4 regions of the Desulfosporosinus sp. Sb-LF genome follow, and region 2 is predicted to be linked to each of the others. Evidence: riboswitches for the same ligand, from Rfam matches in the RefSeq annotation. Region 2 holds a riboswitch; each other region holds the start of a gene.
What was found. A riboswitch is a leader RNA that binds a small molecule or an ion and turns the genes downstream of it on or off. The one in region 2 is predicted to bind cobalamin.

Region 1 (4,941 bases), on a different contig from region 2:
CCAGGTCGGATAGCATCTCCAACACTAAGCGTTACATCGTATTTCTTACAAATTTCAAGAACTCGATCAAATTGAGCATAGAGAGGATTCTCTTGCTCGTGGTGGAACATCCAGCCTGTTATAAAGGCCCCTCCACGACTCACGATATCAGTAATTCGTCCTTGATTTTTTAATCTTTCAATAATAGACATGTTTAAAGCAGCATGAATTGCCATAAAATCGATGCCACGCTTTGCCTGACGTTCAATCATTTCGAACATATCCTCAGCCGTCATACCTACAACACTTCCGTGTTTGTCAATACTTTCCATTCCACCTTGGTAGCTTGGAACAGAGCCGACAGGTAGAGTGAAGTTTTCGATCACCTGATGGTGGAAAGCATCAACATCTCCGCCAATACTTAATTCCATAATCGTATCCGCGCCAGCCGCAACGGCAACCTTTATTTTATGGAGCTCATCTGAAAAGTCCACACAGTCCGGTGACGTCCCAATATTGGCATTTACTTTGGTACGAAGTCCTTCCCCTACCGCAATCGCGTTACAGTTCTTGTGTTGTTTGTTCTTTATGATCACGACCCGGCCTTGCGCTACCTTCTCGCATAACGCTTCCGCTGTAAGCCCTTCTACTTTTGCTAATCTTTCTACCTCAGGCGTAATAATTCCTTGTCTTGCTTTGATAAGTTGTGTCATTTTAATCTCTCCATTCTAAATTAAAATTTTTTCTTTTTTTACAATGGTACTACTGGTTACGCTTAACTTAGCTGAACTTATCATATCAGTTATCTGACCTTTGGCCTCGGCCTTCTGTCAGCACTCCCACGGCAGTTCTTGAAAGAACTCGCCAGCCACAGCCATGGCGCAACCCTTTTCACATTTTTTGCAGAAAGATTTCTCGCTCGAGTGGAAATCCGTTAGCCTTTCTTGATCTAAGGCTAACGTTTTTTGGGCCTCTACATTCTGCTCCCGTCGTGCTTGACTCATTTGAAGGTCCCATTTTTCTGCTCCTGGGTACCCTTTTGCAAGATCAGCTACATGAGCAGCAATACGCGAAGCTACTACTCCCCGGTAAACATCCTGCGCGTTGGGATAAGCTATGTGTTCAGCAGGTGTGACGTAGCAAAGAATATCTGCACCAGCAGCACCTGCCATGGCTCCTCCAATAGCAGCTGTAATTTCGTCATATCCTGGGGCTACATCTGTCGATACCGGACCAAAGACAAAATACGGAGCACCTTGACATACTTGTTTTTCTAATTTAACAGTTGTAGCAATTTGATTTGGTGGAGTATGACCGGGTCCCTTAATCATGATTTGAACCCCTGCTTGTCTGCTACGCTTTACCAACTCGCCTAAAACGACGAGTTCTTCAGCCTGCGAACGACATAATGAATCTGCACCTGCACCCGGTCGCATGGCATCTGCTAAACTTAAGGTAACTTCGTACTTTTTGGCAATTTCCAGGATGCGGTCGAACATAGTATACAAAAAGTTTTCCTTATTATGATAGAGCATCCAGCCCATCAATAAGGACCCGCCTCGGCTCACCAGATTAAGGACTCGCTGATCTTCCTTCGCCGTTTTAAAGAGTCCGTAGTGAAGGGCGCTATGGAGAGCCATAAAATCCACGCCATCGGCAGCTTGGCGTTCCATAACCTTGAAAAAGTCTTCTGGCTCAAGCGCTAAGGCTGAACCCCTGGTATTTACAGCTTCAGCAAAAGCCTGGTAAACGGGTAGTGTACCCAAGGGCAACGGTACTCTTTTTATAATTGTCCGCCTTGCCTCGTCCATATTGCCGGCCGTACTCAGATCCATGACAGCATTTGTTCCTGCCCTGATTGCCTCATCCACTTTAAAAAGTTCATCAGCAAGACTATCCTCGTCTGCGGCTAGGCCAATACTGGCACTAACCTTGGTACTTAGGCCCAACCCGAACCCTTGGGGTTTTTGTGGCTTGTGATGAGTGTTATAGGGAATAACAATCCGTCCGGTAGCAACTCTTTCCATCAGGAGCTGGACATTCATCTGTTCATTTTGAGCTACCAAGGTAAACAACGGGATTTCCTGACCCTTTTGGGCCATTTCCATTAATGTCAACACCATAACTCTCCCTTCTCTGTTTAGAGTCATTACCTTGACAAAAACATTCGGCAGTGGTAAAAAAATAAAAAAAGTCTCTAATCACACAGTGACTAGAGACTTTTCCATAATCTCATCCACACTACTCTTGGTTCTTCGACAAGGTAGGCTTGGGCAAACTACAGGCAGGTCTCCTGGCTTACGGATCAATGTCTGAAGCACCTTCCAGGAACTACCCCGTGGCTATACTTCTTACTCCCCGTTTACAGTGGCGGGACCGCGCCGGACTTACACCGACTTCCCTATTCTCCTCTTAAGTGAGGCACCTGTAATTTTAAGTTTTCTAAGCGTAGTATAACCAATAAACTTGTGTTTGACAAGAGTTTTCTTAAAATTCAGACCGATACTGTTACCGAAATTATTTATCCACTTCCACAAACTAAGACTTTCTCTTTTTCCTTGGCAGAAACAAATGCCGAAAAATAAGAAGGGTAGCCTCAAATTTACGCTATCCTTCTTATTCGATATTCGGCAATTCTGGTGTTATCTTTTCGTCTGATCCTAATTCATCTGTTTTATAAATAGCATTTTTCGAAAAAATACTATACTCACCATCTTTATGTGTAATTCTTGAAACATGTCTTATATGAATCTTACATTCAGCACAATAACCAAACGCAAAATACTTTTTCAATTTAGTGACTTCCGTATCTTTCGGCACGAATCTGCCACAGCCTGGACACCTTATATCAGCTTTATCTAGTAAAGTTTTCAGATCTTCTAACTTCTCTTCATTTTCTTTCTGAATTCTTTCCCAATTTATGATTGGATTAGAAGAAGAATCATAAACCTTCTTGAAGATCTTCGCAGTATAAGATGCATCGCTCAAGGCATCGTGAAAGGGAGAACTTATTTCAATTTCAAGGCCTTCTACCGCGCCTTCTAGACTTGGTTGTTGAGTTAGACTCTCATAATTCATATAAATTTGTTGAATATTAATAAATTTGTCAAAAGAAATAGAGTTGAAACCAAAAAAAAGACAATTATCTCTTAACGCCAGAATATCATCATGCCCCCAAGAGCATAATACCGCTTCATTTCCAATCCAAGTATTGAAACTCTCAATCGCTTTTGGGAAAAGTGTTCCGCGAGCAACCTGACTCGTGTTAATATTTGTTTTTCTTTTTACAAAGGGGTTAATTCTCTTATAAATTACCGGCTTAATCAGCAAATCAAACTCAGCAATGGTCTCTAATTTTTCATTTAATTTGACTGCACCGATTTGAATAATTTCATTTTTTAGATCAGGGTTAGCCGATTCGCCTTCTCTAAATGGAAAAAACATATTAAATTCTAGATCAAATACAATATAATTCATATTGCCCTCCCATGTTATTCTCCTATTATAATCCCTCCTTCGAATAAACGCACAAAGAATTTTATCGTTTCGCCCTTCGAGTTTACCAAAAGCTTAGCTGCTGATAAGAAGAAATCCTTTGGTATTGGTTGAGTAAATGATCTAACTGCTGGCTCACTTTCACAACTTCACTGTCAACAAGGTCATGAGTTGACCCGAATTTATTGAGTTTCTTCCGCAATTCCTCTATTCTTTTCAAAAGTTTCTTTTCCACATAGATTCCTCCCGAAATGTCATTCTCAAGGAGAATCTTATTGCTTTTTTGGTGAAATGGCAAGAAAATAATATCCATTAATAGGTAATCATTTGTCGTAATATGGAAATACAAGTAGCACGAGGCATAAGAAAACCTACTTTTCTCTCTTTTATATAATCTTCATCAAAAGTACCTCATTTCCCTTAGCGTTATAGATCACTTTGTCACAAAATGATCTCATCAAGAAAATTCCACGTCCACCTTCAGCCTCTAGCAGACCATCAAACTCACTTACATAATTGCTCGCCACTCGTTTTGCAGTAACTTCTCCCGCGTTAAAACCTGGACCATCATCCTTAACCCTTATGATTAGTCTGCTACCTATTCGCCTTGTTTTAACACGAACCCGCCCACAAGAACCAAAACTATTGTTCATCGCTTCGTTGACAGCAACCTCCAGCATCGGTGCGTGGATTGGTGAGTTCCTTTCCAGAAATTCACTAATAATCACCTGAGCACGTTCGAGTTCCACTTCGCCTTTAATATCTAACACATTTATTTCCTCTAGATCCTGGCGGATTTCAATACAAACAGCGGAGAAGTCATCGTTCCTTTCGGGACATTTTGCTAGTTCCTCAAACCAACGCATATATCCTGTTAACCCTTCCTGCTTACTTATTCCGTTTAACTCGATCAGATCTGATACTCCATCGCTCATCATGCAATAGATTTCTCCAGCTTTGACGGGTATTATGTACGTTTCAATTTCTGGTACATTCACAATACCAAGATAGCAACCCGATAAGGGAACCAAAGTACACTCATCCGGCTTAGCGGCCAAGAATAACGTTATTCCAGCGCAGATAAGTTTTAGCACACCAGCTAGTAGATCGAACTCAAAATATAATAGGGCTACAAAAGAATCCTCATACAGATATTGCATGATTCTCTGATTAATAGTCTGAATGTCACCCTCCTTAATTACCTCACCCGTTAGTAGAACATTATCTAGCATCATTTTGAATGTAGCGGTTTGCATAGCTGTAGCCACGCCATGTCCACATACATCTATAATGTAACCACATAGTTTCTTTTGTTCTTCAAACCACTTGTAGTTAAAGAAATCCCCACTAACTGTACTATGTGGCACAAAAATCGAATTGACACTCACCTTGGCTCCAGCAAAAGGGTGTGGTAAAGAATCCTGCTGCACTCGTGCAGCTAATAAAAGTTCCATCTGAGTTTGCCGT
Region 2 (4,941 bases):
ATTACAAGAATAGAGGCCATGGCTATCATTTGCCGTTCTCCTTTTCCTAAGGTGAACGGATGAACGTGACGGTATTTCTCTAACCCAGTAAACTGAAGCACCTGATCAACTCGGCCTTTGATTTCCATACCTTTGAAGCCAGCATTTTTGAGCCCATATTCTAATTCTTTCTCAACGGTAACAGAGAAAATTTGATGATCAGGATTTTGGAAGACATACCCGATCGTTTTGGACAAATGGTATGTATCATACTGAAGGGTATTCATGCCCTCTACGATAACTTCTCCGCTCGTTGGTTTCAGCAATCCATTCAAATGTTTGGCTAAGGTTGTTTTGCCAGCGCCATTTTGCCCGATTAGGGCTACAAACTCACCTGTTTCAATGGTTAGGTTAATTCCTTGTAAAGCAGGCTTTTCTGAATTGTATTGATAGACTAAGTTGCGAATCTGAATTGTTCCCTCATTCCGTACCTTGAAATAATCCGTCTCCTGCGGCAGAAGCGGCTGAGGGTTATCCCTCCGTTGTCCGTACTTAGGTAATAATCCTCTGATCAATTGTTCAGCAGACGAACTATCTAAAGGAATCTCGTCAAATGGAATCCAACCTTTTTCATAGAAATCCCATCCGATTAAACTGGTAGGTAAAGGCTTTATCCCATACTGACGTAAGAGGGGAATATTTCGAAAGAGTTCAGCTGGAACCCCTCGCCAAGCCACTTCCCCCTGGCTGAGCACAATCACCTCATCCGCTATATTGATCAGTTCTTCGCCGGAATGGTCGACTAACATAATTGTTAGATCTTTCTTGCGTCGTAGATCTTCTAACGTTTCATAGATTTCCGAACGTCCTACTGGATCAAGTTCCGAGGTAGGCTCATCAAGCACCAAGATTTCAGGTTCCATCACTAGAACGCCCGCAATCGCCAAACGTTGTTTTTCACCACCTGAAAGTTCCTCGGTTAAGCGTTGATTGTACCCTTTAAGGCGGACTTTTCCTAGAGTCCCATCGACTCTCTGATTAATTTCGTGCAACGAAACTAAAAAATTGCGTGGGCCAAACGCGGTATCTTCTTCAACGGTTCGACCGATGATCTGAGTCTCGGGATCCTGCAAGACGAGCCCAAGAACCCTTGACAACGACTGAATTGCGGTTTTCCTCACATTTTGACCGGCTGCGCTCACCTGTCCTGTCAGATCTCCTGCCAAGAGCTGAGGAATTAGACCGTTAAGACATAAACTCAAGGTCGTTTTCCCCGCTCCGGTAGCGCCCATTAAGACAATGAACGTTCCTTTTTGAACGGTAAGACTTACGTTCTTTAAACAAGGCTCTACGGCGTTTGGGTAACGGTAGGAGACATTCTTTAATTCAATAGCAATTTCAACGCGTTCCACGGTTTTCACGTCTTCCACCTCATTATTTAAATAAGCCGGCTACCCTTAATCCCTTTATAGGCAATTGCAGATATAATAACGTTAATGGCAGACCCAGCAACAAGAAAAGGCATTAATCCAAGAACCCCTCCCATACCCATCATAGGAAGCATAGCAAAAGATGATACGACTCCATTGAGGAGAATCCCCACGATGACAGCGGGAATGAGGCCCAGCTTCTGGCTCACCCAACGGTAGGCTAAAGCCCATAAAGCCATTTGGAAAGCAATATACAGATGAACAGGAATCGTCAAAGGAAATCCAATAACCGCTGATGTCAATAAATGACCAAAGGCAATGACGACCACTCCCTCTAGCCCTCCAAACGCTAAAGCACTGAAAAATCCAGGAGCAGAATCCATGCCGATAGTTCCCACAGGACTTGGAATTTTAATCAGAGCACCCACGGCACTTAAGGCGATGAAAATCGCCATAATCGATAGTCTTTTAACATTCCAAGCGGATAGTTTCAGGTCCTTTGTTTCTGTGTTTAAATTATTCATGGGCTATTCCTCCTTAGATTTTAGTCTAATCTACCTAGTTTAGTTAAGGGCAATCTCTCAAAACCAGAAGATTTGAGGTCAAAGATTGAGGACGATGAAGCCGAAACTATTAGACAAGTCGAAGGCCCAGCAGATTTATGCAAATCAAGGACACAAGAGGGATCAACGATCATCTGCTTCTTCACGTTAGAAGCAAGTTGCTGTGCTTCCACATGAATCCCTCTTGATCCAACAGGGATGATGTCGTGAACACCACAAATGTTTAAGAGGGCTTGGATGTGGTGAATTTGAACAATTTCAGAATCCTCAGGATTGTTGATCTCGGGGCCCACTTTAGGGAACCCTAAACAATAGATGTTATCACCGGATTGAGAAGTTCCGATGCGCAATTGGTTCTTCTCAGCCACACCAATCACGCTGACACCAAGGCCAGTTTGCTGTGTAATTATGTTTTTTTCAGTGCTGATCGCCATGGGTAGCGTCAATCTAGCGAATACTAACTCTTCTCTCACCCCCTCTAATATCCCTTCGCCAGTCGGATACGGCTCATTAGAAATTGCCACGGTCATCATCTGGGGAACAGCCCCAGTTGAAAGGACTTCCATCAGAGCGACTCGTGTGGTTAACCTCCCAGTAATAGACCACGAAATTCGGACCTCATCTAGATCTTTCATACCGATCGCTCCACAGGAATCACAAGAAGCCACAAGGTATTGTTCTTTACTAATTGAAACGACCTCGACATCTCGACCATGATACCCCAATCTCTTTCACCTTCCTTCGATAAGATAACAATAAAAAGTTCATGGTCAAAGTTCTTATCAACATGTGATAAGAATTTTGACCATGAACTTTACCTTAATTCATGATTTACATAAGTTACGGGCAGGTCTCCTGACTTAGAATCATCGTCCTATACGCCTTCCCGGTTATCCAGTGGCAGTGCATAGTTCTCCTCTTTACAGTGGTGGGTCCGTCTGGGATTCTCGCCCAGTTCCCTATTCTCCCTCATCAAAGGGCACCAGTAACGAACTATTTAGTTAAGCATAGTTTAATGCAAGGAGCGGAATATTACAAGAGTTTTTTGAATAATAGACGAGGTCAATTTGTGAATATCACGCACAGTTGTGATTATAATAATTAAATATTGAAAATAACGTCATAGGAAGACGCCTCAGTTGCTGAGGTGCTCCATATTTCTTCGATCGTCTCATGAGTAGAATCTCCTTGTTGTTTCCATTGTTTATATCGTTCAAGGTCAATACTTACTTGTGAAATAACAAAGCCAGCCACCGTCGCGTCATCGATAAATCCTGCAAATGGAATATAATCGAAGATCCCATCCTCTGGCGAAACGAAATAGACAATAGCCAAGACAATCATAAGGTGTGAGCGCGTTGGCATTTCTTTACAATTGCCATTAATCCAGTCTTTGAACACGCAGAACAGCAATTGGAATTTTTCCCAGGCTTCGCCCAGAGCACCCCGGTTGCTAGTGGCTTTTCTAAGTGCATCATTGAGAAGGTTTAGTAAAAATTCGTTTGATCTTTATTATGCATTAACTTAAGATTGCTTAATCCATTTATCTTGCCCTTTATAGCGGTTTCGTATTTCCGACAGCTCTTTACGGCGGTTGCCAAATTCTCGAACTTGCTCTACCAACCAGACCTGAAAGTGTTCTTTTAACGCATGTTTTTCAAAACGTCTACCTGCCAATCCGAAATCCCACTGTACACCGTTTTCCGAAGGATGGACGTCCGCTTCCTGACCACAAAAAGGGCAAACTGCATGATTTGGTTCAGGAAACTTCCAGAGATCCGACCAACATGTAGGGCATTGACCCTCTTCAAATTGACGAGGTTCACCGAACAATGACGCACCCAGCGAACGGATGCGCTCGAGCGATCTTTGATTTACCAAGGATTCACCGGGAAGTGCGCCCATAAACATGTGGGCATCTTTGACATTCAAGCCTATAAAACGAGCGTTTGCGATCAGGGCGGATAAGGTATACCCTTCCCAACCCTTAATTCCGGCAGTCCCAATGATTACACAGGGTTTCCCCCACAGCTCATCAAGATGTTGAGCAAGCGAAATAATCCGATCTCCAAACAACTTCGTGATTGCAGCCGGGCCTAAAGCATAGCAAGGGGCGGACAAAATGATCCCATCCGCTTCTTTAATTCGATCTAATAAGAAATACAAATCATCCGTTAGGGGGCAGCGTTGATCTGGAACTAAACAAGCATAGCAAGCTTTACAAGGCTGAAAATTCAATTCAGGCAGTTTGATGAGTTCTACCTCAAATTCCTCTCCAATTGAGGCGGCTGCCTCCTTGATTAAAATTTCTCCATTCGCTAATTTCCGTTGAGAAGCCACTAATCCTAAGATTCTTTTCATCATTATACCCTCTCTTCTTTTTATAAATTTCCCCGATTCTGGAGACGTGAAATTATCAGTTTGAACGTTTACTCTTCGGTAATAAATTATATCATACAGTTCTACTCCTTTTGTATGACAATTCAATCAAATCTCAATTTGCATATTAAGTTAATGAATTTATAGAACCTCTTTAACATTAATTGGGATTCATCAAATCGAAAAATATGGGGAAAATAGTTTAGAATTCAATTAAAGGGAGGAATGTTTTATGTCAGCTGCAAAGAAAATGCCTCAACCAAACGGAGGAATTAAATGTATGGTCAATACTTGCCATTATTATGGTTCAGGCGATCATTGCCATGCAGACAAAATTGAAGTCCAATCTCCTAATGCCAGTACCACAGAAATGACTGACTGCGTTACTTTTCTACCAGAATAACAGCAAACATAGTACCTTTTGTTTATGAATTCAAGGCTTGTCCGATTGGGCAAGCCTTGAATTTTTCTTGTGTGAGGATCAGATCGTACTCAAGTACAATTCCGTCTAGGCGAACTGATAAAGAACTGAATCAAAACCCTTCGACCTAGAGCACACGCAAAGGCTGGTTCTCCCAGCCTTTGTTAGG
Region 3 (4,941 bases), on a different contig from region 2:
TCAAGGAGAGCGCCACCTGATAAATGGCATAGGCTGCTTCAGGGACGGATAAACCTAATGGTTGAGCAATCTTCGTTTCAATAGCCTTATAGGCTAATTTCTCATCTAAAGCCATGCGTCCACCTAAAAAACCCGAACTGTCTAATAGACCCATGATCAAAGCCGCATCAGTGATGGTGGGTTCTTGACCCCCTAAACCATAACAAGCAGGCCCAGGCTTCGCACCGGCAGAATGTGGTCCAACCCGCAACATTCCTCCCTTATCCAACCAAGCAATACTTCCCCCACCTGCCCCAACTGTATGAATATCTAACATCGGCAATTGGACAGGGTATCCGGCGATCTCGGCCTGATGGTTCACTTCCATCGTTCCTTGCCTAATTAGGGAAACATCAAAGCTTGTCCCCCCCATATCTGCCACGACCAATTCGGGCAAATCCTGTTCATGAGCCAAGGCCCATCCCCCTTTGACCCCTCCAGCCGGACCGGAAAACAAACTGTGCACAGCACGCTGACTTGCTTGCCTTAAATCCGTTAAACCGCCATTATTCTGGGCGATGGATATTGGCACTTGAAGACCGTTATTACGCATGTGAGACCTCAAATCCAGTAGATAATTACTTAACACAGGACTTAAGCGTGCATTTAGAACTGTTGTGGTAGTTCGTTCATATTCCCCAAGTTGGGAAGAAAGTTCAGACGAAAGCGTGATAAATACGTTGGGCAAAAGACCTTGCAATTGATCTTTAAACCCTTCTTCATGCTCCGGATTACGACAGGCAAAGAGCAAACATACCGCAACGGATTCTACCTCTTGTTGCCGCAAGAAATCGGCAATCTCCTTTATTTGGGCGTGATCCACGGATTTGATAGACATACCCTTATAATCCATACGTTCCCGAAGCCCTATGCGCAAATACCGCGGTACTAAAACGGGGGGTAAAGCAACACGAAAATCCCATTGTTCAGCCAAACGTGAACGTCTTAATTCCAATGAATCGCGAAAGCCCTCGGTCGTGATCAAAGCTGTTTTTGCACCTTGACCCTGCAGCAAGGCATTGATACCTACAGTCGTCCCATGAATAAACTTGTCGGTTTGCCCAAGGAATTCTGAGAGTGATAAGCCGAAACCCTGCGCCAAATCAGTTAGGCCTCGCAAAATCGATTCCAGAGGGTTTTCTAGGCCAGAAGGAACCTTGGTGGTAAAGGAACATCCATGCTGATCCCGAACCACAAAGTCCGCGAACGTACCCCCTACATCAACTGCAATTTTGTACATTTCTTCCATCTCCCTGTTAGCTAAAAATAAGTAAAATAAGCTTTAAAACCACCTTGATTCTTTTAGACCCTTCTCTCTAGTCATAATGAAGAAGTCCCCATTGTGGGGACTAAAGCTAATAAAAAATAAGCATTCAACAATCCATTCGAACCCCAGTTATAGGCCGAAGGACTCCATAAAACGCTGTACCTTATGCTGAACCTCAGATGACATCTCCACTGTGGGCGCAAAACCTGAAAGGGGTTTCGTCGCATCAATACCCATTTTGGCAGTTCGACTTAATTCATCACTCGAAGGATCTAAAGTACAGCCCATACCCATATGCTGCGGTATGATCGTCACTCCTCTATCCGCTTGAAGTCTAGTGGCCATGGCCCAAAGCACCTGGCGTTCATCGAAAACGTCCACATCTTCATCGACTACAACGACCATCTTCAGATTATGATCCACCGAGAAGGCCGTAAAGATGGCTTGCTGGGCCTGTCCCTCAGCAATCTTCTTCATGGAAATGTAACAGTGGAACAATCCACAAGCCGAAATGGGAGCATGAACACTTTTAATATTAGGCAGAGTCCTTTTCAGCGCATTCAGGACATCCCCTTCTCGCTGTACAGCGACAATCGTAATATGCTCTGAACTCATGGCTGGTGTAATATCCTGAAAGAGCGGTTTCGTGCGGTACTGAATTGCCTTAACCTTGAACAAATTTTCCGTGCTGCGATAACAGGCATAATTTGTGAATTCTGCAAAAGGGCCTTCAGCTTCTCGTTCTCCTGCGACGATTTCCCCCTCGATGATAACCTCAGCATAAGCAGGAACCGTCAGATCGACCATCTTGCAGCGAGCGACCTTCAGCGGAGACCCAAATAATCCCCCCATCGCTGCAAATTTACCTTGATCATAAGGGATCAAGGCCATTGACCCCATCGAAATATTAGGGTGGATACCGAGTACAATCGTCGCTTCGAGCGATTTACCCATTTCTTCCGAGCGGCGGAAGTACTCCCATAAACGTTGCCTAGAATGGAGGCTAATCCCTAATTTGTCCCTACCCTTTAACTGCATCCGGTGATAACCTGCTGTATCAGCACCCGTCACTGGATCTTTAGCAATGACCAAGCCTGCTGTAATGTAGGGTCCAGCATCAATTGGGAAGTGAGTCAAAATTGGCAATTTATACAAATCAACCTCTGGGCCTATAACAACATTCTCCCGAAACGGAGCATCAGCTATCTCGACAGGCTCGATCCGCTGATTGATTCGCTTGGAAAACTCAGCGGCAAGATCGTTGGGATGAACACCCATAGCCAATGCCAAACGCTCGCGAGGAGCCAAAACATTAGTGACAACGGAGATATCATGCCCTTTAACGTTATCAAAAATCGTCAGCGGATAGCGCCGCACTTTCTCTAATTCCATAATCAAGGTACTAATTTCATACTTTGGGTCAATCTCCTCATGAATATGGACAACCTCTAAGGGGTTTTGCTGCTTAACTCGTTCGATAAATGATCTCAGATCCTGCTCCAACTTCTACGCCTCCTCAAATAATCATGTTAATATTTAATAAGCCTCAATGAAAGTGGAGCGACCTATTGAGCTGATCCACTTTTATGTAAGGCATCAACAACAAACTTAGTCAAGATAGTACCTCCAATGATACTTACATCCGCCGTCATACACGACGAAATCAAAACGACTTTAAGCGGTAACTTCAAAACTATAAAGAGACCTGCCCCAACGCAGAAGTTCCCGACAAGTTTGTATCGACCTGTGCCAATAGTAGTGACTCCACTTAATGTATCGCTAATCACCTCTCATTCTCACCCACAATGCAAAAAGACAATAGAAAAAGCCCACAGTCCTATATGACTGTAGACTTTACCATCGCCCATTATTAGCCTTATCAAAAAAGGCTAAGTTCAATATTACAGGCAGGTCTTCTGGCTCAAAGTTCATCATCGCCGTACGCCTTCCCAGCAAATGCCAGTGGCCAGTGTACAGGACTCCCTCTTCACAGTGGTGGGTCCGCTCAGGATTAATATACTACCTGATTCCCTATTCTCCCCAATTGGGGCACCTGTAATAATTCCTTATTACCAATCCACCATGAATTAAGAGTGGATTATGTGTTTTTTATATGTTTCGACGCCATTATTAAATTCCCTGCTTCTAATCATGAACTAGGGTAAATTCTTTTTCGATGAGTTTCGTTGATAGACAGATCAAAACGGTAAAACCCACGTCTGAGCCTTACCGCTTTGATACTTATCAATTTTATTGTTTTCCAGAAGCATTTACCTATATTCTAAACCATTGATCTTAATTATTTCTAAACAGTTTATAAACAATCTATAAACGAATGCTCTACCCTCAGTTTATTCCTAGCCCAAATGAATTACGCAAAATATCAGGACGCAAGGATCCGGCATGAAACGAGTTACCACTCTTTAAATTACATAACCACACTTCCGCAGGGCTAAACAGACGTGGGTCGATATCGTAAAAATCCCCACATTCCTTATACACCTCCGCAAAAGGTCGACCATATTCCCGAGAAGACGATGACGGAACCAGCTTCACCAGAGAATCGAGAGCTTTATCATCATCATGAAGGTAATAAAGTACTGTCGAACCATAAAGAAGCGCATCGTTTGTCCGCCCAAGGGCACTTAGATTATCACCCGCTACTGGTGATAACGGACAAATACCCGAACCGGATACTATGTTCTCTATATTATAGCCCAGTTCCATGAGTTTAGATAAGCCAGTTTCCAAGGCTCGTGCCGCTATCTGAACTGAACCCACCTGTGACGCAGTAGGGGCTACCATGATATAGAGATTTGTGGGATCGCATTGACACTCCTCTAAAATATACCGAACCACCTCTTCTGAAGGAAGTTCCTCACTTTCCAAACAAATGATCGCTGTCTCCGAATAATCCTCATAGCCTGAAACTTCAAATACTTCACCCTCATGAACAATAGCACGTCCCGGACCAGAACCCATTGCTAATAACTTGCCATTTTTAATAGGCCATCCGGCATATTGGGACGCCAGACAAGCTCGGATCGGATGATCAGAGACTACTTCAACTGCGGGCCAGTGCAACCCATTAAAGTCTGACCAATGTTGTTGAACCTGGGCTAGCCCTCCGAGGCAAACAGACGCGAACAAGGTCCCTGCTTCCCAGCCACCCTGAACATGAACACCGCAATCGATCACTGTTACCCCATTTTGTTTGTGAACCTTGACCCGAAGCAGTTCGCTCCGGGAGAGGAATTTCTGAACCAACGGGAAAGCCTGACGGTTAGGACTTAATTCATGGGTTTGGCTAAGCGGCAAAAGCATAGTGTTTCCCTTCTCCAAGTGAAATTATTGTTCTACAATCTCTCGTACTCACCCTTAGCATTAAGATATTGAATATCCCTGCAACCATAATATTCTCCATACATATCTAACGGATCAAAGCCCCTTGGTCTAGTACAGTCATCCGAGTAGCCGATATAGTAGACTTCCAGGTCCTGGTCTCTCATACGGAATATATACTGTGGTTCAGCTTCAAACTTTTTGATTAGTTGTTCAAATTCCTCAGTACCTTTTTTAGCGTCCGAAGAGAAATACTCGATCATGGATTTTTTTTCGATGCAATCCTCAGTAAT
Region 4 (4,941 bases), on a different contig from region 2:
CTACTTTCCTTATTCAGGGCTGCTGCGGAACCACCCGCACCTCCTGCACCATGACAGCCCGCACATTTTTGGTCATACACATCTTTTCCGCTTGCCGCCGTGGTCGTTGTCGAGGTGGATGACGCAGGCGTCTGGCCCGTTGTTGGCGCGGTCTGAGTGGTTGGTGATTGAACTTGCGGAGCCGGGGGTGGAGCTGGAGTCGGAGCTGGGGTTTGCGAACCGCACCCACTAACGATCGCTACTGTACCGACTAGTAATCCCGTGATCAAAAGTTTCTTCATGATTATTTCGACCTCCCTCATATTACTAATTCAGGGTTTAACCCGTAAAGGGATCGTTTATTAATTGAGCTAGTTTATTTATTCCCTTCGACGAATCTAATCATACTAAATGCGATTTCATAGATTGAAAATATGTTCAATCTATGAAAAAACACAAAAAAGATAAGCAATTCTTCAAGGAATTGCTTATCTTTTTTGTGTTTTTTTGTATTAAGCATTAGTTTTCATATTAATTACCTATATGGTTTACTTCGATTACAGCTATTCTTAAGGTAAGAAAATACCTTCCGGATCAACCGTCTTGTAAAGTAGTTCTAACTCATTGTAAGTTGGAGGCTTGGTTTCCCCGCTCACCCTCGAAATATTCAAGTCAAACATGCAGTTTTCTCTGACCTGTTCAGGGGTAAAACCTGGATGAACCGTATCTAGATATATTATTCCATCGTCATCAAAATGATAGACACCCATATTGGATATAACAGCCCAGGGACCGCCCCGGAAAGCCTTGCCGTAAACCTCTTTTTTATGGACGAATTCGCCACCCGGCCACTTAGGGATTCTCCATCCCGGTGAAGTGATGTAGCTACAGCGTTCTACAAAACGTCGTTTCTCCTGAATCATAATAAAGACAGTTCTTTTAGCGAGAGCATTAATGTCGGCGTTTCCACCACTACCCGTTAGACGCTTGCCGACTGGGGAGTAGCCCCCCATGGCGGTGGTATTGACACTGCCATACTGATCGATTTCTGCACCACCTAAGAAAGCCATATCCACATTTCCTCTTTGCAGTTGTCCAAAAACGTCGTATAAACCAGAAGCAATCGAAGCCTGATAGATACAGCGAGCATCCCCCACGGAGGTGGGCAGAGAAATGGGCCTTCCATCCACACTGCCGGCCTCATAAATACATACTGCGTTAGGCGCAGTGGTTTTCTGAGCCAACATGATAGCCAACATGGGCAATCCGGTTCCTGCAAAAACAACCTCCCCGTCTGTTACCTCTCTTGCTGCGGATACGGCCAGAAGGTCGATTGGTTTGAATTCGCCAACTTTTGCAAAATCATTACTAGCCATTATCTCGACCCCCTTTTCACTTTGGTGGAATAGCCTAGCGCAGCGCTGGCCCTCAAAGTTTCTAGGCGGCTGACGCCCAGCTTGTTAAGATATTCCTCATGATCAGCAACTCCAAAGATCCATTCTTTAGCCCATTCATCAAAGCCTTCCTGGGTACGCGTCTTAGTGAAGAAATTATTGATGAAAGCCCCATCTGTTTCATAAGCGCCAAAACATCCCGTGGGATGGGCTCCCCAAGGTAATTCCACAATATAGTCAACCAAGTGAGGCGGAATAAGATTCCTTTCCGGCTCACGACGGATGAACTCTTCCGGTACGATCTGCTCAGTAATGACGATTAACTTGTCGGCTGATTTCATCGCCTCCTCATCACTGAACTTTTGTCCCAATACCCGAACGGTTCCCTCTGAGCCCACCATATTAACGTGCGCAATGCACCAATTGGGCTGGGCAGCTGGAATTAGAGCCACTTCAGTCCCGGTAAAGTTCTCTTTGTATATTTCGTATTTTTTTGCTGGTATTTTGGGATTAGAGCCATCACGCAGACCAGCTTTACCCAGCATATCGTATTCCGGATTCAAAATATCGGACCCCAGCGCAGCATAAGTGGGCGTAAACGGTATCCCTTGAGAACCTGCCACCAAACGGCAAAGCATCTGCACATGGCTGTAATCTTCAATGATTAACTCGCCCGCTTCGACTTTGCGAGCCATATTTCCTGCGATCTTGCCAAATAATTCGTGACCATTCCAACACGACTCCCATATCTTTACACAACCGGCCCCGATCAACATATCACTGTGGGTCCCGCCGTTGACCTCCACTAAATGCAAGTTTTTCTTACCCTGTCGAATTAGTTCCATGATGGCTGCCATTGGACGACGCCAGATGGTAAATCCGCTAAATGTCAGCATGTCGCCATCGTTAATAAAGCTGATGGCCTCTGCTAAACTAACTTTTTGGGGTCTGCTCATGTATTTATACCTCCTTTTTTATTAGCTGGTTTTTAGCACTTTTTTGTTGGAGACATTTTCAATCGCTACCATCGAAAAATCTGTTCCTAAACTGATGGAGAAATACCCACATTCGTCAATTGAGTCCTTGTAAAGACGTGTCTGACCTTTGAATTTCTCACACCTCACGTTCTTCTCTTTTCTCTCTTGAAGGGAACATTCTCTCACTAAGATTCCTAATAATAACATCATACCTAGCCCTCATTAGGACGTCAAGACTTATTTTTATATTATTCAAATAAATATGAATATTTTATATTATTTGCCCAGTTTCTCATGTTTTAACTCCCCGACATCGTAGTGTTGAGTGCCCTTCATTTGCCTTCAGGCACCAAACAGAGTTAAAGCTCGTCAAATTATGAACAAGTACTTGAGATTAGAAAAAGGGTGTGTTATGCTTAAAAGAAAGAATATATACATTTTAGGTGCCCATTGGGAGAATAGGGAAGTTCGGTTTAAAACCGACGCGGACCCACCACTGTATTCGATGAGCTTCGTAAACCACTGGCGTTATGCTGGGAAGGTTACGGATTAAGCGATGATTCGTTAGCCAGGAGACCTGCCTAAGATGTTTACGTTTCCCACACCGTGGGGAGCGGCGGTGATGACGGTAAAGTCCCGACTACAAAGTTATTTGTGGTCAGGACTTTACTTTTTTTTACAAATAAAAATATTAAGGGGGAGAAAACCAATGGAAAAATTAACAGAATCCCAACTATTTTCTCAACTTGAAACTCTGATTGCGAGCATTTCAGACCTTGACGAGGAAGCTATGGCCCAAATCCAAGTTCGCTTAGATTCACTCACTAAACCTCAGGGAAGCCTGGGCCAATTAGAACATTTGGCCAAGCAACTCGGCGGCATCCAACGAACCTCCCGCCCTAAAATCCAAAAGAAAGCCGTCCTATTAATGGCAGGAGATCATGGAGTCGTCGAAGAAGGAGTAAGTGCCTTTCCTCAGGAAGTTACCCCTCAGATGGCGTATAATATCATGAACGGTGGGGCCGCCATCAATGTTCTATCTCGCCAAGCGAATGCCGAGGTATTTTTGACTGATGTCGGTATTGCCTTTCCATTAGAGGGAAATATTATTCATAAACGTGTCGCTGATGGGACTAAAAATATGGCCAAAGGCCCAGCCATGACACGGCAAGAAGCCTTACAAGCTCTACTAGTCGGAGCTGAGGTTGCCTCTGAAAAGATCGCTGAAGGATATAACCTTTTTGCCACAGGTGAACTCGGAATCGGTAATACTACCCCAAGTTCTGCCATCGTCGCCCTCTTGACGAATTCCTCCATTGAAGATGTGGTTGGGCGTGGAACCGGAATCGACGACGCCGGAGTCATTAGAAAACGTTGTGCCATTGAAAAAGCCATTGAAGTCAATCAACCTGATATAACGGACGCCCTCGATGTTCTAACCAAAGTAGGGGGCTTAGAAATTGCGGCGATTGCTGGTTCGATCCTTCAAGCTGCTGCTAGCCATGTTCCCATTGTGATCGACGGATTTATCTCGACTGCTGGCGCACTCATTGCTTCAAAACTGGCTCCTAAGAGCATCGCCTATATGATTCCCTCTCATGGGTCCGTCGAAATAGGTCACCGCAATGCATTATCCGGCCTAGGGCTTGATCCAATACTTAACCTGAATATGAGACTTGGTGAAGGAACAGGAGCCGCCATAACCTTTTACATTGTTGAATCCGCCCTTCATATCCTCGAGGAAATGGCGACCTTTGCTGATGCAGGAGTCAGTGAGCAATCAAGCTAACCCGAAGCAGCATGTCTCATCTCCATCCAATAAACTAGGGGAGTCGGTGAATGTTATGTCTCAATTTACACTCATCACAGGCGGTGCGAGGAGCGGTAAAAGCAGCTTTGCCGAACTCCTAGCTGCTTCAGCAAATTGTCCAGTCACATACATTGCGACCGCCCAGGTCTGGGACGAAGAAATGGCCCAGCGCGTTAAGAAACATCAGAAACAACGTCCGTCTACTTGGCAGCTCATCGAAGAACCCCTGAACATTCGTGATACCTTAATCCGACTAAAAGACGAGAACGGAGTTATTCTCCTCGATTGTGTCACTCTCTGGCTTACTAATCTTCTTTTAGCAGAACAAGCAGAATCATCAAACCAAGATGAGGCTAGTCCCACCATTGAGGGGCAAATCCTAGCTATGGTTCAGGAAGTCGCCCTGCTTGCCCAAGAGATAAAACCGCAAGTCCTCTTTGTCACCAACGAAGTGGGTCAAGGAATTGTTCCCGAAAACCCCTTGGCCCGAGCTTACCGCGATTTGTCCGGACGCAGCAATCAAATCCTGGCTCAGTGTGCAGATCAAGTGTATTTGGTCGTAGCTGGTTTTCCTATGGAGATTAAACACTCCGGTGAGAAACTGCTTGCTTCCCTACTCAAGGAGTGATTTAATTTGCGCGGGTTTGTCATTGCCCTAACCTTTTTGACTCGGCTTCCTTTTCCATCACCAAAAGACGTTTCTTCGGAAGAATTTACACATAGTTACAGGTATTATCCCGGGGTTGGATTAGTGATCGGTCTAATCCTCTGGCTTTTGGCG

Region 1: another riboswitch for cobalamin. It lies ahead of thiC (phosphomethylpyrimidine synthase ThiC); the one in region 2 lies ahead of E4K68_RS07105 (alpha-ribazole kinase).
Region 3: another riboswitch for cobalamin. It lies ahead of E4K68_RS05055 (hypothetical protein); the one in region 2 lies ahead of E4K68_RS07105 (alpha-ribazole kinase).
Region 4: another riboswitch for cobalamin. It lies ahead of cobT (nicotinate-nucleotide--dimethylbenzimidazole phosphoribosyltransferase); the one in region 2 lies ahead of E4K68_RS07105 (alpha-ribazole kinase).

What each region holds. Positions count from the first base shown of each region.
Region 1 is NZ_SPQR01000003.1:288,806-293,746, forward strand. It holds gene bzaB (B12 lower ligand biosynthesis ThiC-like protein BzaB) at 1-692, opposite strand, end outside; gene thiC (phosphomethylpyrimidine synthase ThiC) at 810-2,102, opposite strand; cobalamin riboswitch at 2,245-2,423, opposite strand; gene E4K68_RS06010 (3'-5' exonuclease) at 2,596-3,456, opposite strand; gene E4K68_RS06015 (aspartyl-phosphate phosphatase Spo0E family protein) at 3,539-3,709, opposite strand; gene E4K68_RS06020 (PAS domain S-box protein) at 3,861-4,941, opposite strand, start outside.
Region 2 is NZ_SPQR01000004.1:127,690-132,630, forward strand. It holds gene E4K68_RS07095 (ABC transporter ATP-binding protein) at 1-1,400, opposite strand, end outside; gene E4K68_RS07100 (ECF transporter S component) at 1,418-1,933, opposite strand; gene E4K68_RS07105 (alpha-ribazole kinase) at 1,954-2,697, opposite strand; cobalamin riboswitch at 2,800-2,974, opposite strand; gene E4K68_RS07110 (YkvA family protein) at 3,074-3,373, opposite strand; gene E4K68_RS07115 (flavodoxin family protein) at 3,497-4,336, opposite strand; gene E4K68_RS07120 (DUF1540 domain-containing protein) at 4,584-4,754, shown strand.
Region 3 is NZ_SPQR01000003.1:68,081-73,021, forward strand. It holds gene E4K68_RS05045 (hydantoinase/oxoprolinase family protein) at 1-1,279, opposite strand, end outside; gene E4K68_RS05050 (UbiD family decarboxylase) at 1,436-2,809, opposite strand; gene E4K68_RS05055 (hypothetical protein) at 2,872-3,093, opposite strand; cobalamin riboswitch at 3,195-3,378, opposite strand; gene mch (methenyltetrahydromethanopterin cyclohydrolase) at 3,653-4,630, opposite strand; gene E4K68_RS05065 (hypothetical protein) at 4,663-4,941, opposite strand, start outside.
Region 4 is NZ_SPQR01000001.1:571,521-576,461, reverse strand. It holds gene E4K68_RS02815 (cytochrome c) at 1-281, opposite strand, end outside; gene E4K68_RS02810 (CoA-transferase) at 549-1,355, opposite strand; gene E4K68_RS02805 (CoA transferase) at 1,355-2,329, opposite strand; gene E4K68_RS02800 (hypothetical protein) at 2,351-2,560, opposite strand; cobalamin riboswitch at 2,775-2,950, shown strand; gene cobT (nicotinate-nucleotide--dimethylbenzimidazole phosphoribosyltransferase) at 3,060-4,139, shown strand; gene cobU (bifunctional adenosylcobinamide kinase/adenosylcobinamide-phosphate guanylyltransferase) at 4,195-4,788, shown strand; gene cobS (adenosylcobinamide-GDP ribazoletransferase) at 4,795-4,941, shown strand, end outside.